2 regions of the Viridibacillus sp. d25.2 genome follow, and region 1 is predicted to be linked to the other one. Evidence: a T-box and tRNA genes for the amino acid it is inferred to sense, from the RefSeq annotation. Region 1 holds a T-box; the other holds one or more tRNA genes.
The links. The T-box of region 1 lies ahead of proS (proline--tRNA ligase). A T-box ahead of a tRNA ligase gene usually reads a tRNA of that ligase, here a tRNA-Pro.
Positions count from the first base shown of each region.

Region 2: it encodes a tRNA-Pro, which carries the amino acid that the T-box ahead of proS (proline--tRNA ligase) is inferred to sense. The anticodon was not compared.

Region 1 covers NZ_CM196652.1:441,585-453,436, reverse strand. Annotated here, with positions in the region: gene ACZLO7_RS02320 (alpha/beta hydrolase) at 1-117, opposite strand, end outside; gene ACZLO7_RS02315 (hypothetical protein) at 776-1,243, opposite strand; gene ACZLO7_RS02310 (histidine phosphatase family protein) at 1,290-1,829, opposite strand; T-box leader at 1,911-2,110, shown strand; gene proS (proline--tRNA ligase) at 2,151-3,581, shown strand; gene ACZLO7_RS02300 (NUDIX hydrolase) at 3,969-4,589, opposite strand; gene ACZLO7_RS02295 (AI-2E family transporter) at 4,599-5,678, opposite strand; gene ACZLO7_RS02290 (LTA synthase family protein) at 5,887-7,740, shown strand; gene ACZLO7_RS02285 (M3 family oligoendopeptidase) at 7,895-9,592, opposite strand; gene ACZLO7_RS02280 (YecA family protein) at 9,803-10,840, shown strand; gene ACZLO7_RS02275 (NUDIX hydrolase) at 10,878-11,291, opposite strand; gene ACZLO7_RS02270 (YdcF family protein) at 11,316-11,852, opposite strand, start outside.
Region 2 covers NZ_CM196652.1:1,083,743-1,095,594, reverse strand. Annotated here, with positions in the region: gene ACZLO7_RS05460 (MFS transporter) at 1-30, opposite strand, end outside; gene ACZLO7_RS05455 (TraR/DksA C4-type zinc finger protein) at 257-748, opposite strand; gene ACZLO7_RS05450 (MerR family transcriptional regulator) at 843-1,604, opposite strand; tRNA gene ACZLO7_RS05445 (tRNA-Glu) at 2,099-2,170, opposite strand; tRNA gene ACZLO7_RS05440 (tRNA-Ser) at 2,175-2,265, opposite strand; tRNA gene ACZLO7_RS05435 (tRNA-Asn) at 2,271-2,345, opposite strand; tRNA gene ACZLO7_RS05430 (tRNA-Ile) at 2,356-2,432, opposite strand; tRNA gene ACZLO7_RS05425 (tRNA-Gly) at 2,440-2,513, opposite strand; tRNA gene ACZLO7_RS05420 (tRNA-Phe) at 2,518-2,593, opposite strand; tRNA gene ACZLO7_RS05415 (tRNA-Asp) at 2,625-2,701, opposite strand; tRNA gene ACZLO7_RS05410 (tRNA-Met) at 2,705-2,781, opposite strand; tRNA gene ACZLO7_RS05405 (tRNA-Ser) at 2,813-2,905, opposite strand; tRNA gene ACZLO7_RS05400 (tRNA-Ile) at 2,929-3,005, opposite strand; tRNA gene ACZLO7_RS05395 (tRNA-Met) at 3,022-3,095, opposite strand; tRNA gene ACZLO7_RS05390 (tRNA-Ala) at 3,132-3,207, opposite strand; tRNA gene ACZLO7_RS05385 (tRNA-Pro) at 3,226-3,302, opposite strand; tRNA gene ACZLO7_RS05380 (tRNA-Arg) at 3,307-3,383, opposite strand; tRNA gene ACZLO7_RS05375 (tRNA-Leu) at 3,413-3,501, opposite strand; tRNA gene ACZLO7_RS05370 (tRNA-Gly) at 3,508-3,582, opposite strand; tRNA gene ACZLO7_RS05365 (tRNA-Leu) at 3,608-3,692, opposite strand; tRNA gene ACZLO7_RS05360 (tRNA-Lys) at 3,712-3,787, opposite strand; tRNA gene ACZLO7_RS05355 (tRNA-Thr) at 3,800-3,875, opposite strand; tRNA gene ACZLO7_RS05350 (tRNA-Val) at 3,891-3,966, opposite strand; rRNA gene rrf (5S ribosomal RNA) at 3,976-4,091, opposite strand; rRNA gene ACZLO7_RS05340 (23S ribosomal RNA) at 4,225-7,154, opposite strand; rRNA gene ACZLO7_RS05335 (16S ribosomal RNA) at 7,339-8,891, opposite strand; gene ACZLO7_RS05330 (DMT family transporter) at 9,181-10,083, opposite strand; gene ACZLO7_RS05325 (MgtC/SapB family protein) at 10,212-10,934, shown strand; gene ACZLO7_RS05320 (cation diffusion facilitator family transporter) at 10,947-11,852, shown strand, end outside.

The DNA.
Region 1 (11,852 bases):
AGTTGGATCAATCTCTTTCGCTAAAGCAATTAAATCATGCTCATTACCACCAGTACCGTGCAGTAATAACAACGTGGGCTTACTATCATCAGTACCTTTAATAAAAACATGTTGCATGGAGAATCCCCCTATCTATGTTCTATAATGAATATCTTGAATTCGAGATAATTATAGATTGAACAGTACTAGGAGTCAATGAATATGCTTTGGAACCTTGTGTTGGATGATTCTTATAAAAAAATTGAATTGAAAGGACAATCAATATAGCTACAATTATCACGACACTTATTAATGCAATAACTGTTTTTTTGCCAGACATAAATTTCCCTACTTCCTTTAGCATTCCTTTGCGAGAACTATCCGATCTCGACATTGTATGCCATTTTCAAAAATTTATTCTTTATAATTCTTTGTAAAATAATCATGTTCATTTGGATCAAGCGGTATCCACATTTTTGATACAGCGCCAGTTGACCGATGCTATGGTTACTAATTGCAATTAAAATTGACGATGACCACTAGCTATCGATTCACTAATAGCGTACTGGACAAACGACTTACCGAAGATTTATCCTTGTCACTTTTCTGCTGCAGCAACGTTCATTATTTCAATAGTTTCTCTTTTATGAGGCAACAAAACGACCACCCCAACATACTCACCCAACATACTCGCGATATAACAATTACCATCATGAATATATTGTGCAATCATGTGCTCAGACGGATCAAGTCCATTGGTGATCGTTCAGTTACCGCAAATAAACGCTATGTTAACTCATTTTTTAGACGGCTTAAAGCCTTCAGAATATAAATAGTTTTCCGCATCTTCTTGTGTTCCGAAGCTTTCCTCTAAATTGAAGCCATGATAAACATTCCAGAAAGGATCTTCTTCTACTAATAGAAGTTGGTCGTCATTACGGTTACGCCAACTTTGTTCAATTCTTACTTCAGGAACTACTTCATCAACTTCAGAAAGATACGTAAGGGAATCTTCAATAATTTCACGCAGCTCTTGCTCAGAGAAATCACGAATATTTACTAGACCGCGGTCATCTGCTTTATAGCGTAGTAAATCTCCTACGTAAACAAAACCATTACCATTTGGATGTAATTTTTCTACTACAATTTTTTTCTCATATTGGCTACCATCAAAGTGATAATTTAATCGTTTCATCGAAATTTCTTTACGTGTTAATTGAGGGAAACTTTCGATGATCGCTTGTTTTTGTTCAAATGTTAACATAATTAACTCCTTTTTCGTTTGCATTCATCTTTTAGTATAGCATTTTTTATTCATCAATTCGCTTTATAGCAACATCTTGTCCATCTTTAGTTAATAAAAATACATCGGGGTTTCTCATAGCTTTCCAACCTGTGAAGCCAAAATCCGGATTGTATTTTGTGATGAGTAAGGATAAAATATTGCCATGTGAAATAATTGCGGAATCCTCAATAGATGACTCGAATAGTTCTTCAATCAATTGTTCAATTCGTGTGACTGCTTCTTTGCTTGACTCTCCACCTATGTATTTCAAGTTTTCATCAAGAAAGGTTTGTTCCAACTTTTCAATCCAATCATCAAAATTTTGTGTACTTAATATGCGTTCAGTTAATCTTTCATCCTGTTCAATTTCTATTTGCACTTTCTTGGAAAATGGTTCTATTGTTTGGATTGCTCTTGTAAATGAACTAGAAATAATTCTTTTTATATCGTATTGCTGTAATCTCTCTGCTAACTTTTTAGCCTGTTCAATACCCTCAACCGTTAACGTCGCCTCTACTTCTTGACCCATAGCCTTACAATGGCGAATAATATAAATTTTCTTCATTAACAATCCCCCACTCTTTTGAATATTATTATAAATCATTGACATACTATTCGGACAATATTATAATCACAAACAACAATAATTGAAACAAAGACAAGGATTAGTAGAGAATGGTCTGTTTTTAAAGAGAGAGGATTGATTGCTGGAAGATCCTTATTTACAGCTTCTTGAACCTACCTTTGAGTTCATCATTGAAAAATGATGCGGCGACAGTCGTTAACATGTTTGAGAGTAGAGCTTCGCTTTAAATAAGGGTGGTACCGCCGTAATGGGTCCCTTATTTAAGGCGGAGCTTTTTATTTTTAGGAAGAGGTGTTTATTATGGCAAAACAATTTGTAAAAGATGTAACAGCAATGGATGAAGATTTTGCACAATGGTATACAGACGTTGTGACAAAAGCTGATTTAATCGATTATTCAAGCGTTCGTGGTTCTATGATTATCCGTCCATATGGCTATGCATTATGGGACAATATCAAAAATGAGCTAGATGCAAAACTAAAAGAAACAGGTCATGAAAATGTCTATATGCCTCTTTTCATACCTGAATCCCTTTTACAAAAAGAGAAGGATCACGTTGAGGGATTCGCACCCGAAGTGGCATGGGTTACGCATGGTGGAAATGAAAAATTACAAGAGCGCTTAGTTGTACGTCCAACTTCAGAGACGCTATTTTGCGAACACTACGCTAATATAATTCATTCTTATCGCGACTTACCAAAGCTTTATAATCAGTGGGCTAATGTCGTACGTTGGGAAAAAACGACACGCCCATTCTTACGTACACTTGAATTTTTATGGCAAGAGGGCCACACTGCTCACGCTACTCAAGAAGAAGCCCAAGAAGAAACATTACGTATGTTAAATGTGTACGCTCAAATTTGTGAAGAGTACTTAGCAATTCCTGTATTAAAAGGTCAAAAAACAGAGAAAGAAAAATTTGCAGGTGCTGAATCAACTTACACAATCGAAACACTAATGCATGACGGGAAAGCACTACAATCTGGAACATCTCATAATTTTGGAGATGGTTTTGCACGTGCATTTGATATTAAATATCTTGATAAAGAAGGAAAACAACAATTTGTTCATCAGACATCTTGGGGTTTCACGACACGTATTATTGGTGCACTTATTATGGTTCATGGCGATAATCGTGGTCTAGTTGTTCCTCCACGTATTGCGCCAACACAAGTAATGATTGTACCAATTGCTCAACATAAAGAAGGCGTACTAGACTTTGCTTATGATTTAAAAGAACGTCTTGGTAAAGTGGCGCGAATTGGAATTGATGCCAGTGATAAAAAACCTGGTTGGAAATTCAATGAGTACGAAATGAAAGGTATACCGTTACGTCTAGAAGTAGGGCCAAAAGACATTGAAAATAATCAAGTGGTTTTAGCTCGTCGTGACTCCGGAGAAAAAATTATCGTGCCACTTGATGAACTAGAATCAAAATTACCATCATTACTAGAAGAAATTCAAAATGATTTATACAATAAAGCTCTAAATCATCGTAAAGAAAATACATTTACCGTTCAGACATTTGATGCATTCAAAATTCAACTTGAAGAAAAACAAGGATTCATCAAAGCTATGTGGTGTGGTAATCAAGCTTGTGAAGATAAAATAAAAGAAGAAACAAGTGCAACTTCACGTTGTATACCATTCGAACAACAACAGATCTCAGAAACATGTATCTGTTGCGACAAACCAGCAGAAAAAATGGTCGTATGGGCAAAGGCATACTAAATGCTGAAGGCGCTCGTATAGCTGCGAGGTCGTTGGAAGGCGGAAGCCAAAGTCGCTCTTAGACTTTGAGCGCCCGACTGAAACGACCCAAGCAGCTAGCGCCTGAAGCTGGATAATTCTAAATGCTGAAGCGGCCCGTTCAGCCCCGACAAGCACTGGAAGGCTCGAATCAAAAGCATCACTTCAGCTTTTGACCGAGAGACTGAAGTGACCTCGAGGGGCTGGCCGCTGAAGCTGGATATGCTGGTTAAGGTATACAACCTAAGTTCGCGACGTCCTGTCGCAACGGTTGCATGACCAACATCCTGTTGGCCCTAGTCACCCATGCAATAACCGCTTAACTTAAAAAAGAACAAAAAAGCACGTTGCAAACGCAACGTGCTTTTCTTATAGAGCCTCACTTAATTTAGCCAATACATGATCCATATAAGATGCATTATGCTCAACAAAATCAGCGTGTGTAGCATTTTTCACAAGAGGTACTTTCTCTCCCTCTTCATTTACTTCAAAACCTTCGACATATAAGGTACTACTCCTACCCGAGTAAAAATCATGCACTGTTCTAAGCTCTGCTCGAACGATGCCAGCAACTTCTTCCTCTTGCAATTGGAATCCATCAAAGTCTGTATCACTAAACGCATAGTACACATGTGCAAATTCCATATCAATCATCGGTGGCTGTTGGATACTTGTTTCAAATACTCCGAGCTTTTTCATATCATTAACCGTAAGTGGGAGACCAAGCTCTTCCTGTAATTCACGAATACCATCCTCAGCTCGCTCACTCGCTAGTAAATGCCCAGCCGCTGTAATATCAAACTGACTTGCATAATCTTTCTTACAAGCACTTCTGAGTTGAAAATAAAGATAAAACTGTCCTTCTATCTTACTAACAAGCCAGCAATGGAAAGTCTCATGCCATAAACCTTTTGCATGAACCTCCGCTCTAGTTGCCTCACCGATATGTTCATGGTTTCTATTAAATATCCTTAATAGTTCACTATCCATTGCGATCACCTAAACATTTTTCGTGGCGGCTGAACGGATCGCTTTTCTATGTTCATAAATATTTTTCACAATAACTTTCCCAACAGCATAAGCTGGTACACCTAATAAAATGCCTAGGAATCCAGCTATGTTACCTGCGGCTAAAATAATTGTAATTACAGTGAGTGGATGTATATCTAGTGATTTCCCCATAACATTTGGAGTAATTAAATTACTATCAATTTGTTGTGCGACTAATGTGACTACGCACACCCAAATGGCTAGCTTTGGATCTTGTAAAAAGCCAATTATTAGCGCTGGTACAAAAGCAATCCATGGCCCAATGAATGGAATAACATTCATAAAAAATGCAAAAACGACTAATAACAACGCGTAATCTAATCCAATAATTAAATAGCCGATATACATCATAGTTGCTAATAACAAACTGATTAGCAACTGTCCTTGAATATACGAACGAAGTACATCATCTATATCTCCCAATGTTTTCTTAATCCATTCACGACGATTCCCAGAAAACATTTTATAAATTGATGGTGCAAATTTTTCGTGATCCTTCAACATGAAGATAAAGAAGAATGGCACTAATATTAAGATAAATGTCCACGAAACAATTGTTTGTATTAATTGCACTAAAAATACGCTTGTCAACATTGCATACTTTTGTATAGAGTTTGCAACCCTATCAATCGCTTCATTTACTTGTGGAGGTAAGCTTCTACTATTATCTTGAATATAGTTTGCCATGTTCATAATTTCATGCGCAAGATTTGGTGCACTCTTTACTAAATTATTCGTTTGCTCTGACACAGAGGGGGCAATCATTAAGGCAAAACCACCAATAGCTGCTATTAAAGCGAGGATAATAGTTAAAATACTCGCCCAACGCGGAAGTTTACGCTTTTCTAAAAAACGCTGAATAGGTTCTGTTATGTAATATAAAATTCCGCCAAGTAAAAGCGGTGTGAAAATTGCGCTCGCAATAATAATCACTGGATAAAACAAATGTTGAATTTCTAAAAAATACTTAACTATTAATAAAGCGAGTAATAAACCCACGCCTGCTTGAAACCATAATTTTTTCGTCACAAAAATTCACTTCCTTATCGCCTAAAAGGCCCATTTTATCATTAAGTATACGATATCTTATACTGGAAATGAAATCTAACAATTACAATAAAAAATATAATAATACAATAATCCTAAAAAAATTAAGTAATTTCAGAGACATTGGTTGATTTTCCAGTTGGGTGTTGTTACGTTAATTAGTAGAACTTTACATAAAGGTGATGGTGTAATGAAAAACAATTGGGCTCATGTAGCCAGGAAATATTTACTACATCCATATACTCTCATTCTCATCGTATTACTTGTGAAAATAATCGCATTTCGTACGGTGATTTTCCACAACCGCTCTATAACACAAATTGTGTTAATAGAGTATCCAATGTGGGCTTTGGCACTGACACTTGTCGTCGTGTTATTTAAAAAGCGCACATGGCTTGCTATATGGATTTTTAACGCTATTTTATCTACATTATTTATCGTCATACTGTACTACACTCGGTATTTTTCAACATTACCTTCATATTATGATGTCAAGCAAATTTACCAATCTCATTCAGTCGGAGGAACCGTTGCCTTACTTGGAACCCCTTATGACTATCTATTTTTCTTGGACATTATTCTAGTACTTCCTTTGATTCGCTATTTTACAAAAGACAAACAGTCACTACACTATAATGGAGCTAGAAAAGGGCTACTTACCCTCACATGTATTTGTGTCATAACGACAGCACTTGCATTTAGACAACCACTTATTGACGTATCTTATTTCGCCAAAGAAAACGGTTACTTGCAATCGCAGGTTGTTCAACTCTATGCACGGAGCTTTGGTATCGCACTCGCTACTAAAGAAAAGCTAAGCGATGCCGATCTTGAAAAACTAAAAGGCAATGATTATGTACCATTTAACAAACACAATACATTTGGAGTTGCCAGAAACCGCAACGTCTTTGTAATTCAAGTAGAATCATTACAAAACTTTGTTATTAATCGTAATATTAATGGACAAGAAATCACACCTAATCTTAATAAATTATTAAAAGATAGTGCATATTTCAATAATGTTTACCAACAAATCGGTGCAGGTAACACTTCAGATGCAGAATGGGTTATGCATACAGGACTTTATCCTGAAGGAATGGATCCTACTGTTAACTTGTTAAAAGATACTGAAGTTGCATCCTTGCCACAAATGCTAAGTTCTAAAGGTTATGGTACAGCGACATTTCATGCAGATGATATATCGTATTGGAATCGTAATAAGCTATATCCCGCACTTGGTTTTGAACATATTTATACCTCTGAGGATATTCCAGAACAGCAAATTATCGGATTTGGCCCTGCAGATGAAGTAACATTCCATTTTGCTGAATCTCAAATTCAAAGCTTGTTGCATCAATACAGGAAAATTTATGCAAATATTATTACTCTAACTAGCCATACACCATTTAAGATGCCGGAAGAGTATAAATATCTAGAATTACCAACAAACTTTAATGACACTTATGTCGGGAACTATTTACAATCAGTTCGTTATACAGATAGGCAAATTGGACAGTTTGTTGCTAATCTAAAGCGTTTAGGACTATATGATAATTCTGTTATTCTCATTTACGGCGATCATTCTGGTTTACATGGAAAACCTGTTACAGAAAAAGACCAAGTACTATTGGAAGATTTGCTTGGTCACCCTTACAATTTCAACGATAGATTCATAGTACCTGTTCTATTTACGGCGCCTGGTATTTTTGACAGTGAGCAGATTACACATCTTGGTGGACAAACAGATTTAATGCCTACACTATTGAATTTACTAGGCATTGAACCTACTTCACAGCTCATAGGACACAACTTATTCCAATATGAACATAATCTACTCGGTATGCGGTATTACTTGCCAGGGGGCTCTTATATAAGTGATCACACGATGTATATCGCACCGAGCGCCCAACACCCCGCGTCATTGTTGATACGGGAAACAATGGAAAAGGCAAAACTCACGAATCGTTCACAGAAAAACATTAATAATACGTTATCAATTCTGCAATATTCCGATCAACTACGTCGAGAGCAAATCGGACAATAAGAAAAAAGCCTTATTGAATATCAAATTCAATAAGGCTTTCCTTATGCATATATAACTCTTTCCTTTAACTTTTCACTTCAACACTCTTATTCATTTCTAATAAAGTAAGATTATATACTTATAAAACGTAAGTGGAAGGTTTACCGAATATCATTTACAATTTGTCATCCTCAACTGTATTTAGGTATTCTTCAATCGAATCAATAACAGATTCAACACAACCTTCTTCAAATGGTGATACTAGATTCGCTTCCGCTACAAGTTTAGTGAAAGATTGTGAACCGCCTAATTGGCAAAGGTGGATATAATCTGCCCATGCTTCCTCATGATTTTCTCTTGAACGTTTCCAAAATTGGAATGCACAAATTTGCGCTAGCGTGTAATCAATATAGTAGAACGGGCTAGCATAGATATGAGCTTGACGCTGCCAGAAACCACCTTGCTCTACATACTCAATACCATCATAGTCACGATGAGGCAAGTAAATTCCCTCTATTTTCTTCCATGCTGCCTTTCGTTCTGCTGGTGTCATTTCAGGGTTCTCATAAACAATATGTTGGAACTCATCTACTGCTACACCATATGGTAAGAATAATAATGCACCGCTTAGATGAGCGAATTTGTATTTCTCTGTATCTTCTTTGAAGAATAGCTCCATCCATGGCCATGTGAAGAATTCCATACTCATAGAATGGATTTCACAAGATTCAAATGTAGGCCAAATGTATTCCGGGATACCAATATTACGGCTTGTATATACTTGGAAAGCATGGCCTGCTTCATGTGTTAACACATCAATATCACCAGAAGTGCCATTAAAGTTAGAGAAAATGAACGGTGATTCGTAATCATCGATAAATGTACAGTAACCGCCCCCTTCTTTCCCTTTCTTAGCTACTAAATCCATCAAATCATTATCAATCATAAAGTTGAAGAATTCTGAAGTTTCCGAGGATAACTCTTCATACATTTTTTTACCGTTATCCACAATCCATTCCGGTGTTCCCTTAGGTGTCGCGTTACCTGTTAAGAAGTTCAAACCTTCATCTTGGTATTTTAATTTATCTACACCTATGCGTTTGGCTTGGCGTTCATATAACTTATTCGCTACAGGAACAATATAATCTCGAACTTGATCACGGAACTTTTTCACCATGTCAGCGTTATAGTCAATACGATTCATTTGAATATAACCTAGTTCTACAAAGTTTTTATATCCTAATTTCACAGCCATTTCATGACGGACTTTTACGAGCTGATCATAAATATCGTCAAATTTCGTTTCATTTTCTTTAAAGAAACCAAAGCTTGCTTCTTTTGCTTTTTTACGAGTGTCAGCGTTTGTCGATTCTCCATAAGGACCTAATTGTGCAAGCGTTAATACTTCACCGTTAAAGTCAATTTGAGCTGAAGCTACTAATTTAGAATACTCCGAAGTTAGTTTGTTCTCTTTCTGCATTAATGAAATGAGCTCTGGTGAGAACGATTTAATTTGGAATTCAGCTAGATCAAATAGCTGTTCTCCCCATTTTTCTTGCAATTCTTGTTTAAATGCTGAAGTTGTTAGTGCTTTATAGTACTCAGTGATTAGTTCATCCATCTCTGGACTAATTTCATCAAAGTAATCTCGTTCTTTTTGATAAAATTCATTGTTCGTATCGATAGAAGCACGAATTTCTACTAAAGTAGATTGCGTAGTGAAACTATTACGTAAATTATTAATAGCACCGATAACTGAACTCTGTTCTTCTACTGTTTGAGCAGCTTTAAATTCCTCTAATAGTTTGTGAAACTTACTTTTAGTAGCAGCTAAATCAGGTTGGTTATATTCATAGTCTTTAAAAGTTGTCATATGTATCCTTCTCTCCTTTATCTTTCGATAGTCGAAACGTTAAGTTTATTGTTCAATATTTTCAGAAATATTGCAACTATTATTGTCGTAATTAGTTAAAAAAATGGTATTTAATTACTTATTTAAAATACTCCGTCTAAAAGACTTATGTTTTAGCTCATTTTGTGCTAACCTATTTTCATGCCTAATTATAAAGTGAGGTGCTTTACATTGATAGGTCGTAACGATCCTTGTCCATGTGGCAGTGGTAAAAAATACAAAAAATGTTGTGGTAAAAGTGCAGTAGGCGATATTTCGACACTTGTAAGTGAAGATATCGATCGCATCGTAGAAGGTTTTGTAAAAGAATCCTTTAATACAGCTGACTATCATGCATTAGAAAAACGCAATAATCAATGGCAAAACGCATTAAATCATGCATTTGCAGACAGCTTAATAGATACAATTGCTATGGAAACATATATTTATATTGATCGCCCGAATTTGTGGAGAAACTATTTAAATAAACAATTAGCACAACCTATTCGTCCTCAAGTAAAAGATATTTTATCAGCTTGGTTAACTCCAGCCTTCTTACTTGCAAAAGTTGAATCGCAAAATGGCGAATTAATTACTCTAATAGATGAAGTATCTAAAAAACGTTACTTGATGACCGGCTCACCATCTAAGAAATTCAGCGGTAACTGGTTATTCGGTATTTTCATGCCGGATAAACGTAAAGGTGAAAATGGCTTAACTGCAACAAGTAGCGTTATTTTCATTCCAAATGACAAAGTTAACATTACACAAGCTTTACGTAATAAGCTTGAAAGTAACATCACTGATTCATTTGAATTGTACAAAACGTTCCTAGAAGCTGTTGCCCCTGCGATGCAATCAGAAGTGGCATCTACTGTAGTAGAAGAAGTACCTGTAACTAAAACTGTAGAAGAAGAGAAAACAGTAACAGAAAGTAAACTATCACCTTTCCAAACTGAAATTCTTGAACTAGTACAGCAATACGTAACTGAACACAATCTATCTGCAGATGCATTTACTGCCTTACTACAACAATATCTAGAACAAAACACAGTAAAAGCTAAAAAAGCGAATACTGTCGCTGCAGGTGCAGTACTTGCTGGACAAGCTGCTGCTATCATTCCTGAAGGCGGTTTAGTTAAAGTCAAAGATGTTGCAGCATACTACGAAGTATCCGCTTCATCTGTATCAAAATATCGCGACCAAATTAGCGAATTTTTAGCACAATAATAAAAAGGCGATCCATTTATGGACCGCCTTTTTATATTTATTTTAACGCTCGAATGAACTCCTGTAATAACGGTACATCGTCAGAATACGACATCGTTAACGCCGAAAGCTCTTCTCCCTTTTTCCATGCAATTTCATATATTAAATTGTCGGGATCTGCAATAACTTGCTCTCCACCTATAATTTCCACATGAAAATAATGTACGTCAATCTCAATACCTAGCGCTTTAAGTTCGTTTGACTTCGTATAAAGTTCTCTTATCACTTTTACTTCATAACCTGTCTCCTCAAAAAATTCTCGACGACAGCACTCCTCAAACGTTTCATTACCTTCGACACCACCACTAGGTACTGTCCACTTCTTCTCTTCACCTGGTGCGGCTTGAAGTACCATTAGTACTTCTCCGCTGTCATTTAGACAAACTCCTGCCGCACCTTGCCATTTATAAATACTCACTTAACAGCCTCCTATTAACTACTTCCCTAGTATATACGATTTTACTAATGCAAAACGTTCACGGAAGCGTACCTTTGCCTCAATAATTTTTGGCGTTTTTGCTGCAACGACATCCACTTTAAGATTCAGTCGATTAGCAAGCATCTTGGCTCTTTCTAAATGATAATCACTTGAAATGATTGTTAGAGAACTAATATCCTTATTCAATAACTCTAAAGAATAAACAATATTCTCATAGGTAGTTGTTGCTTTTTCCTCTATTAAAATACGGTCAGAACTTAAACCACGCTCTTCTAGATATGCTTTCATAACAGACCCTTCAGTAGCATCTTCATCCGGCCCTTGCCCACCTGAAACAATCAATTTGACTTGAGGATATTGCTTTGCATATTGAAGCGCAGCATCTAAACGATAGGAAAGCGATTTTGAAGGTACGCCCCCCTTCTTCACTTTTGCACCTAGCACCAGTGCATACTCATTCGAGCCATCCGCTATCGGCTCTGCTCCTTCTGAAAGCCATCTAGTTGTCACAACCCAAAACGTTACACCAGCAAC
Region 2 (11,852 bases), 640 kb from region 1:
GCTAAGTAATAGAGAATATTTTTTCCACATCCCTATATCAACACCCCTTTGTTGTTAATCAAATGATGAAACTGCCTTCTTTCTGTATTTACTTTATTCACTATAAAAAACTATTTATTTCCATTTTACATTTTATATTACCAATTATGTATATATAATATTAATAAACTGCTCCGAAATTTTTCTGATATCCATATTTCTGTCAAATCCCTAAGTACAAAAAAAAGAACTGTATCACTACAGTTCCATCATAACTTTATTCAATTTGATCAGCTGGTGAATCTGAGGAACCATAAGACTCTACTTCTTGGAAGCTGTCTTCATAATCAACGATTGCTCTTGATTCATTAACAGGCTGTTCCGTAGAAGCGTTCAGTACCTCTTCTTCAACGGGTCTATCTTTCGGCACCTTATTTTCTGGTGCATGATCTACACATGTTAGAGCTGTAGGCATAACTTCTAATCGACCGTGTGGAATATTTTCTCCACATACAGTACATTTCCCATAAGAGCCATCTTCTATTGACTGTAACGCTGCTTGAAGCTTTTCAATTTGTTCATCGTTATGGTCTTCTATTGCCATTTCAGTTACTTGATCTGTTAATTCTGTTGCTTGGTCTGCAGGATGATTATCATAATTGGATAACTCCGTTGATTCTGGAAGCTCATGTGTATATTTTCTTCCCTGCAACACATATAATTCATCTACCATTTGATTTTTTAAACTTTCATATTTTGTGTTTGTCATTTAATTCCTCCATTGATATAACCTATTTATTATTATTTCCTATATTTTTTAAATCAAACATAAAAAAAGAGTGCTGCTTTTTGCAGCACCCTAATTATTCATTTTGAGTATATATTAATATAGCATCTCTTAAGAGTTGCGCTGTTCCTGTTTGCTCTTTGTCATAATAGCTCGTAAATCGTTCATCTGCTATATACATTTCTGCAAGTCCTGCATGTGCCTCTTTACTATACTTTGGCCAATAATACATTAACCATCGCTTATGTGTCTCGGCAGCACGCTGAGCTACATTACTATCAGGTCGACCAGTTTGCATTGCTTGTTTTAGTAAATTCATCACTTCTTGCTCTAATGCTTGCACTTCTTCATATTGCTGTTCCGTCATATGCTTCACTTTTTTATTTGAAGCATCAACTGTAGTATCTCCATAATTTCGCCGTATCTCTTGGCCATATTGTTTTTCATTATCTATAATCATCTTTTCCTTTAAACCTTCAAATTTTTCTTCATTTGACATTTGAATTCCTCCATTCATTGCACTGATCGTTTTAGTTACTGTTGTAATCATGACATCCAATTGTTGGCGCTTCTCCATTAATGCTTTGTAATGCTCCATTAAAGCGTTCTTATAGTCAAAGTCCTTGGCAGTTACCATCTCTTTTATTACTTCTAATTTAAAACCTAATTCACGATAAAATAAAATCTGCTGTAACAAATCAATCTCTTCTTGACCATATATACGATAGCCTGAAGAATTTATACGAGCAGGCTTTAACAATCCAATATCATCATAATAACGCAAAGTTCTAGTACTCACTCCAGAAAGCTGAGCAAGTTTTTGAATCGTCATTTCCATCTCAATTCCCCCCATATCTTTACTATATAGTTTGACGTAACGTTAAGGTCAACAGTTACTAAATAAAAAAATCTAAGTATCAGCAAACAGCGATTACTTAGATTTTCTCTTCATATATTTATGAAATTTTTCATTTTATCCAATTGTAAATTTACTGCTATTTTCTTTTTCGTAGTTTACAACAATTGCATTATTTCATTCTTAAATTGCTCAATCAATTATGCCTCGGCATAATTGCGTCCGGAATCGGCTGTGCTTGCACAAAGAACTCCTTTCCGATTCCATGACATCCGCCGGAGGCTTTAACTTCTTTCAGCGGGTGTTTGGACACCCGCTGAAAAGCAGCTTAAATCCGCATTCATCTCACCACCTATAGAGGTGGGAGACTTCTGCTGAAAGATGTTAAATAATATATAACTAACGCCTATTAATCTTACTTCTAAACACAAAAAAACCTTTAGAATCAAATATGATTCTAAAGGTTTTTCAAAGTATGACCCCTACGGGATTCGAACCCGTGTTACCGCCGTGAAAGGGCGGTGTCTTAACCGCTTGACCAAGGGGCCTATATGGCGGAGAAGGAGGGATTTGAACCCTCGCGCCGCTTACGCGACCTACACCCTTAGCAGGGGCGCCTCTTCAGCCACTTGAGTACTTCCCCATATATGGCTCCGAAGGTAGGACTCGAACCTACGACCGTCCGGTTAACAGCCGGATGCTCTACCACTGAGCTACTTCGGAATAATTTTAATGGTGGGCCTAAATGGACTCGAACCATCGACCTCACGCTTATCAGGCGTGCGCTCTAACCAGCTGAGCTATAGGCCCATAAAATTGGAGCGGGTGAAGAGAATCGAACTCTCGACAACAGCTTGGAAGGCTGTGGTTTTACCACTAAACTACACCCGCATCATGGTGGGTCAGGACGGAATCGAACCGCCGACACTTAGAGCTTCAATCTAATGCTCTACCAACTGAGCTACTGACCCATGATGATTAATGAAATATTTTTTTAAAAAATGGCGGTCCGGACGGGACTCGAACCCGCGACCTCCTGCGTGACAGGCAGGCATTCTAACCAACTGAACTACCGGACCATTTGGTTGCGGGGACAGGATTTGAACCTGTGACCTTCGGGTTATGAGCCCGACGAGCTACCGAACTGCTCCACCCCGCGATAATGATATTATGAAATTAATTTTTAAAAATGGAGGAGGAAGAGGGATTCGAACCCCCGCGCGGTATGACCCGCCTGTCGGTTTTCAAGACCGATCCCTTCAGCCAGACTTGGGTATTCCTCCAAAAAAATATGATGTTGTGTAGATGGTGGACCTTGCAGGACTCGAACCTGCGACCGGACGGTTATGAGCCGTCTGCTCTAACCAACTGAGCTAAAGGTCCTTTAGTTTGGTTAGTATGGCGGCAGAGGGGATCGAACCCCCGACCTCACGGGTATGAACCGTACGCTCTAGCCAGCTGAGCTACGCCGCCATGATGATATTTAATTTATTGATTGTAATAATAAATTGGTGGAGCCTAGCGGGATCGAACCGCTGACCTCCTGCGTGCAAGGCAGGCGCTCTCCCAGCTGAGCTAAGGCCCCATAGGGTTAAAGTATTAATGGTCGGGAAGACAGGATTCGAACCTGCGACCCCTTGGTCCCAAACCAAGTGCTCTACCAAGCTGAGCTACTTCCCGTTAATGGCGCGCCCGGCAGAAGTCGAATCCACAACCTTCTGATCCGTAGTCAGACGCTCTATCCAATTGAGCTACGGGCGCATTTATATCACGTGCATTATGTTAAAAGATGGTGCCGAGGACCGGAATCGAACCGGTACGGTAGTCACCTACCGCAGGATTTTAAGTCCTGTGCGTCTGCCAGTTCCGCCACCCCGGCATATTTTGGAGCGGAAGACGAGGTTCGAACTCGCGACCCCCACCTTGGCAAGGTGGTGTTCTACCACTGAACTACTTCCGCAATATGCTGATAAACTTAAATATTATGGTGCGGGTGAAGGGAGTCGAACCCCCACGCCTTGCGGCGCTAGATCCTAAGTCTAGTGCGTCTGCCAGTTCCGCCACACCCGCATATAATTTTCTTGAAAAATGGTGAGCCATGTAGGATTCGAACCTACGACCCTCTGATTAAAAGTCAGATGCTCTACCAACTGAGCTAATGGCTCATATGAAATGAATGGTGCCGGCGAAAGGAGTCGAACCCTCGACCTACTGATTACAAGTCAGTTGCTCTACCAACTGAGCTACACCGGCATGATTTATTAAAAATGGTGGAGGATGACGGGATCGAACCGCCGACCCCCTGCTTGTAAGGCAGGTGCTCTCCCAGCTGAGCTAATCCTCCATATTGTCCGCCTAGCAACGTCCTACTCTCACAGGGGGAAACCCCCAACTACCATCGGCGCTAAAGAGCTTAACTTCCGTGTTCGGCATGGGAACGGGTGTGACCTCTTTGCCATCGTCACTAGACTATTTTCTTAAGGACAAGAATTATTATATCATCTTTTTTAAAGATTAGCAAGTGTTTTTTTGCTATTTTAGAAAAGTTTTTTTCTTGTTCTCTCAAAACTGGATAAATTACATTGAAGTTTGTTAAGTAAATTTGGTTAAGTCCTCGATCTATTAGTATTCGTCAGCTCCGTATGTCGCCACACTTCCACCTCGAACCTATCTACCTCATCGTCTTTGAGGGATCTTACTTACTTGCGTAATGGGAAATCTCATCTTGAGGGGGGCTTCATGCTTAGATGCTTTCAGCACTTATCCCGTCCACACATAGCTACCCAGCGATGCCCTTGGCAGAACAACTGGTACACCAGCGGTGTGTCCATCCCGGTCCTCTCGTACTAAGGACAGCTCCTCTCAAATTTCCTACGCCCACGACGGATAGGGACCGAACTGTCTCACGACGTTCTGAACCCAGCTCGCGTACCGCTTTAATGGGCGAACAGCCCAACCCTTGGGACCGACTACAGCCCCAGGATGCGATGAGCCGACATCGAGGTGCCAAACCTCCCCGTCGATGTGGACTCTTGGGGGAGATAAGCCTGTTATCCCCGGGGTAGCTTTTATCCGTTGAGCGATGGCCCTTCCATGCGGAACCACCGGATCACTAAGCCCGTCTTTCGACCCTGCTCGACTTGTAGGTCTCGCAGTCAAGCTCCCTTATGCCTTTACACTCTACGAATGATTTCCAACCATTCTGAGGGAACCTTTGGGCGCCTCCGTTACTCTTTAGGAGGCGACCGCCCCAGTCAAACTGCCCGCCTGACACTGTCTCCTACCCCGCTAAGGGGCATGGGTTAGAAGTTCAATACAGCTAGGGTAGTATCCCACCAACGCCTCCTCCGAAGCTAGCGCTCCGGAATCTCTGGCTCCTACCTATCCTGTACAAGCTGTATCAAAATTCAATATCAGGCTACAGTAAAGCTCCACGGGGTCTTTCCGTCCTGTCGCGGGTAACCTGCATCTTCACAGGTACTATAATTTCACCGAGTCTCTCGTTGAGACAGTGCCCAGATCGTTACGCCTTTCGTGCGGGTCGGAACTTACCCGACAAGGAATTTCGCTACCTTAGGACCGTTATAGTTACGGCCGCCGTTTACTGGGGCTTCAATTCGCACCTTCGCTTGCGCTAAGCACTCCTCTTAACCTTCCAGCACCGGGCAGGCGTCAGCCCCTATACGTCACCTTACGGTTTTGCAGAGACCTGTGTTTTTGCTAAACAGTCGCCTGGGCCTATTCACTGCGGCTCTCTCGGGCTTTCACCCTACTAGAGCACCCCTTCTCCCGAAGTTACGGGGTCATTTTGCCGAGTTCCTTAACGAGAGTTCTCTCGCACACCTTAGGATTCTCTCCTCGACTACCTGTGTCGGTTTGCGGTACGGGCACCTTTTACCTCGCTAGAGGCTTTTCTTGGCAGTGTGAAATCAGGAACTCCGGACATACGTCCTCGTCATCACAGCTCAACGTTATAGAAATGGGATTTGCCTCATTTCACGCCTCACTGCTTGAACATGCATAACCAACAGCATGCTTACCCTATCCTACTGCGTCCCCCCATTGCTCAAATGGTAAATAGGTGGTACAGGAATATCAACCTGTTGTCCATCGCCTACGCCTATCGGCCTCGGCTTAGGTCCCGACTAACCCTGAGCGGACGAGCCTTCCTCAGGAAACCTTAGTCATTCGGTGGACGGGATTCTCACCCGTCTTTCGCTACTCATACCGGCATTCTCACTTCTAAGCGCTCCACCAGTCCTTCCGGTCTGACTTCACAGCACTTAGAACGCTCTCCTACCACGGACATCTAAGATGTCCATCCACAGCTTCGGTGAATTGTTTAGCCCCGATACATTTTCGGCGCAGCGTCACTCGACCAGTGAGCTATTACGCACTCTTTAAATGATGGCTGCTTCTGAGCCAACATCCTGGTTGTCTAAGCAACGTCACATCCTTTTCCACTTAACAATTACTTTGGGACCTTAGCTGGTGGTCTGGGCTGTTTCCCTTTTGACTACGGATCTTATCACTCGCAGTCTGACTCCCGTGCATAAATCACTGGCATTCGGAGTTTGTCTGAATTCGGTAATCCGGGATGGACCCCTAGTTCAAACAGTGCTCTACCTCCAGGATTCTCTATCACGAGGCTAGCCCTAAAGCTATTTCGGAGAGAACCAGCTATCTCCAGGTTCGATTGGAATTTCTCCGCTACCCACACCTCATCCCCGCACTTTTCAACGTACGTGGGTTCGGGCCTCCAGTAAGTGTTACCTTACCTTCACCCTGGACATGGGTAGATCACCTGGTTTCGGGTCTACAACCACATACTCATTCGCCCTATTCAGACTCGCTTTCGCTACGGCTCCGTCTTCTAAAACTTAACCTCGCATGTAATCGTAACTCGCCGGTTCATTCTACAAAAGGCACGCTATCACCCATTAACGGGCTCTAACTACTTGTAGGCACATGGTTTCAGGATCTATTTCACTCCCCTTCCGGGGTGCTTTTCACCTTTCCCTCACGGTACTGGTTCACTATCGGTCACTAGGTAGTATTTAGCCTTGGGAGATGGTCCTCCCAGATTCCGACGGAATTTCACGTGTTCCGCCGTACTCAGGATACACTCAAGAGAGAATGAACTTTCAACTACAGGGCTGTTACCTGCTCTGGCGGGCCTTTCCAGACCGCTTCGTTTAACTCATTCCTTTGTAACTCCATATAGAGTGTCCTACAACCCCAAGAGGCAAGCCTCTTGGTTTGGGCTATTCCCGTTTCGCTCGCCGCTACTCAGGGAATCGATTTTTCTTTCTCTTCCTCCAGGTACTTAGATGTTTCAGTTCCCTGGGTCTGCCATCAAGACGCTATGTATTCACGTCAAGATACTGCTCCATTACGAACAGTGGGTTCCCCCATTCGGAAATCTCCGGATCAAAGCTCACTTACAGCTCCCCGAAGCATATCGGTGTTAGTGCCGTCCTTCTTCGGCTCCTAGTGCCAAGGCATCCGCCATGCGCCCTTAATAACTTAACCTAAAAGTTAGTTATTAAGCCTAAAAAACTTAATAATAAAAAATGTGTTACTTAATTTGCTTCAATGTCGTTTTATCCAGTTTTCAAAGAACAAGGTTTTGAAGATCATTTTACAATGAGCCTTCAAAACTGAACGCAAGACGTTAATCGACAGATCCAAGATCTGTTTCCGTAATTATCCTTAGAAAGGAGGTGATCCAGCCGCACCTTCCGATACGGCTACCTTGTTACGACTTCACCCCAATCATCTATCCCACCTTCGGCGGCTGGCTCCATAAAGGTTACCTCACCGACTTCGGGTGTTACAAACTCTCGTGGTGTGACGGGCGGTGTGTACAAGGCCCGGGAACGTATTCACCGTGGCATGCTGATCCACGATTACTAGCGATTCCGGCTTCATGTAGGCGAGTTGCAGCCTACAATCCGAACTGAGAACGATTTTATGAGATTAGCATACCCTCGCGAGTTAGCGACTCTTTGTATCGTCCATTGTAGCACGTGTGTAGCCCAGGTCATAAGGGGCATGATGATTTGACGTCATCCCCACCTTCCTCCGGTTTGTCACCGGCAGTCACCTTAGAGTGCCCAACTAAATGATGGCAACTAAGATCAAGGGTTGCGCTCGTTGCGGGACTTAACCCAACATCTCACGACACGAGCTGACGACAACCATGCACCACCTGTCACCAATGTCCCCGAAGGGAAAACTCTATCTCTAGAGCGGTCATTGGGATGTCAAGACCTGGTAAGGTTCTTCGCGTTGCTTCGAATTAAACCACATGCTCCACCGCTTGTGCGGGCCCCCGTCAATTCCTTTGAGTTTCAACCTTGCGGCCGTACTCCCCAGGCGGAGTGCTTAATGCGTTAGCTGCAGCACTAAGGGGCGGAAACCCCCTAACACTTAGCACTCATCGTTTACGGCGTGGACTACCAGGGTATCTAATCCTGTTTGCTCCCCACGCTTTCGCGCCTCAGTGTCAGTTACAGACCAGAAAGTCGCCTTCGCCACTGGTGTTCCTCCAAATCTCTACGCATTTCACCGCTACACTTGGAATTCCACTTTCCTCTTCTGCACTCAAGTCTCCCAGTTTCCAATGACCCTCCACGGTTGAGCCGTGGGCTTTCACATCAGACTTAAGAAACCACCTGCGCGCGCTTTACGCCCAATAAATCCGGACAACGCTTGCCACCTACGTATTACCGCGGCTGCTGGCACGTAGTTAGCCGTGGCTTTCTAATAAGGTACCGTCAAGGTACGTTCAGTTACTAACGTACTTGTTCTTCCCTTACAACAGAGTTTTACGATCCGAAAACCTTCATCACTCACGCGGCGTTGCTCCATCAGACTTTCGTCCATTGTGGAAGATTCCCTACTGCTGCCTCCCGTAGGAGTTTGGGCCGTGTCTCAGTCCCAATGTGGCCGATCACCCTCTCAGGTCGGCTATGCATCGTTGCCTTGGTAGGCCGTTACCCCACCAACTAGCTAATGCACCGCGGGCCCATCTAGTAGTGACAGCCGAAACCGCCTTTCAGCATTTTGCCATGTGACAAAATGGATTATTCGGTATTAGCCCCGGTTTCCCGGAGTTATCCCAATCTACTAGGTAGGTTGCCCACGTGTTACTCACCCGTCCGCCGCTAAATCAGAAGAAGCAAGCTTCTTCATCATTCGCTCGACTTGCATGTATTAGGCACGCCGCCAGCGTTCGTCCTGAGCCAGGATCAAACTCTCCATAAAAGTAGTTTGAAAGCTCATTAGCTTTGCTAGCGTATCATCCGAAGATGATATCTATTTTTGTTTTGATCCACCAACAGAGTTGATGTCCAAAAACATTTATTGATTAACGTCTTGCATGTTCAGTTTTCAAGGTTCATTTTGTCGTCGTTTCTTAGGCGACTTCAATATCTTATCATCATCTGTTTTCTTTGTCAATTACTTTTTTGAAAAAGTTTTTTGAGATGTTGTATTCATATTTTGTAGCACGTCTTAACGACATTTATTACTATACAACATCTTATTTTAAAAATCAATAGTTTTTTCGAAATAACTTTATTACCTTTTTTTCATCAATTACAAACAGCATAATACCAGCTATTACAATCACTCCTCCTATTACTTGAGTAACCATTAGTTTTTCATCAAATATAATGTAGGCTAAGATTGCCGCTCCGATTGGTTCAAATAGAATCGCTATTGAAAGTCCATTTATGCTCACCCATTTTAAGGACCAATTGAAAAGATTATGTCCTAACAAATTAGGTACCACAGCTAATAATACAAACCAAAACCAATCAATTGCCGGATACGGACCAAATGATCCCCCTTTTATAAGAACATAGATGAATAAAGTAATCGTACTAGCCGAATAGACAATCATTGTATAGGTCATTAAAGATAATCTTTGTCGGATATCTTGTCCGAATAATAAATACCCGGTCACTAACACACAAGCAACAAGCGCAAGCATATCACCAAAAAAAGCTGAACCACTTACCTTTAAATCCCCCCAACCAATTAATACGCAACCCATTATTGCAATAAAACCAGATGACAGCGTTTTTAAAGAAGTTTTTTCTTTAAAGAAGAAATACGTTCCGGCAAAAGCAAAGATAGGTTGTAAAGCAACAAGAACTGTCGAACTTGCTACCGAGGTGTAACGTAATGATTCAAACCATAGAATAAAATGAAACGCTAAAAAAATACCCGCAATAATTGAATATAGCCAATCTCTTCTTTTTAATTGGCGTATTTCATGCGTATATTTCATAAAGAATAATGGAGACATTAATAAAATAGAGAAAAGCATTCGATAAAATGCTATGACACCAGAATCTGCATCAGCTACAAGCTTAACTAAAATAGCAGAGGCAGAAACAGAAATGACACCTATGATGATCGGGATGTACGGATGAATAATAGGTTTTTCCAATTAGCCCACTCCTATAAAAAGTAAATTTCTCCACCTACATAGTGTACAATACGAATACTAGATGTGCCGCATTTTAATACGAGTGATTGCTACGGTATATAAAAACTAAATTAGAGGAGGATTCTTAAATGGATTTTTTATTGGAGAATAATTTAACTCATGAAATGTTTATCAAGTTGATTGTTGCTGCAACTTTAAGTTTAGTGATAGGGATTGAAAGAGAGTTGAAAAGGAAACCCGTTGGACTTAAAACGAGCTTAGTAATTGCTACATTTAGTTGTTTACTAACAATCATTTCAATGGAATCTGTTTATAACGCTAAACCTGTACCAGGCATAAATGTCACAATGGATCCACTCCGCTTAGCCGCACAAATAGTTAGTGGAATTGGTTTTTTGGGTGCTGGAGTCATTTTACGTAGAGGTAATGACAATATTAGTGGCTTAACAACTGCAGCTATGATTTGGGGAGCAGCAGGAATTGGTATCGCTGTTGGAGCCGGATTTTATGGGCAAGCCATTATTGCAGTAGTTATTATTATGATTGGCGTAGAAATCCTTGCTCCTATTTTTATGAAGTTTGGACCAAAGCGTCTTCGTATGCGTGAAGTATCATTGAAAATAAGAGTAAAAAATATACAAGATATCAATGATATATTACTATTTTTACAGAAGAATGATATGGATGTAGATAATATGCGTATTAAAGATATTCGTCTAGAGAATAATGAATTTAAGCATGAAGTTGATTTACGTTTTTCATCTCTTCCAAAAAAAGATACTATTTCATTATATAACAGCATTCGCGAACAACCTTATATAGAAGAAATAGAAATAGAAATCCTGTCTTAGAGGAGGCATTTTATGGGGAATATTTGGAGTTTATTAAAGAAAGGAAATAAACCTTCGCTATTAGCGGCAATAGTCAATTTGTTTTTAGGTGTTTTAAAAGGAGTCGCTTTCTTCTTTACCGGAAACGTTGCAATGTTCGCAGAAATGATGCATTCATTAGGTGACTCTGCCAACCAATTCTTTGTATTTATCGGCTCTGCTTTATCTAAAAAAGCACCCACTCGACAATTCCCAACAGGCTTTGGTCGCGTTGTTAACTTAGTGTGTTTAGGAGCCGTAATTATAGTAGGAATATTATCTTACGAAACGATAAAAGAAGGTTGGCATCAAATTACACATCCAACTACTTCAAATGGGATGTGGATCAGTTTAAGCGTTTTGGCAATCGGGATTGTATTAGAAGGTATTGTATTAATGAAGGCTGCAAAGGAAATCCTTCATGATTCCAATGAGACAGCTACAATTTTTTCAACCCTGCCGAAAGCCTTTTCCAATTTAAAAAGAGCGAAACCTGCAACAAAACTTGTCTTTATGGAAGATTTAGTTGCAACATTAGGTGGCATTTTAGCTTTTGTAGCTGTAGTATTCGCACATTTCACTGGATTCTTACAAGTAGAAGGTATTGCGTCAATTCTAATTGGTCTTATGATGTTCTACGTTGTCGGCGTTGTATTCTTAGAAAATGCACGTGGAGTTATTGGTGAAACGGATGAAGAAATGTTAAATCACATCGCTCATTTACTATGGGATGATAAAAATGTTCGAGATATACAAAAGTTAGAAGTTGTAAAGGAAGGCGAGTTTTTACACGTAGAATGTCTTGCTGAGATTGACCCTACTCTCACTTTTGCTGAGGTGGATGATATTCGTGATCATTTGATGAAGATTTTATTATCTCAAAGCAAAGTTTCAAAAGTG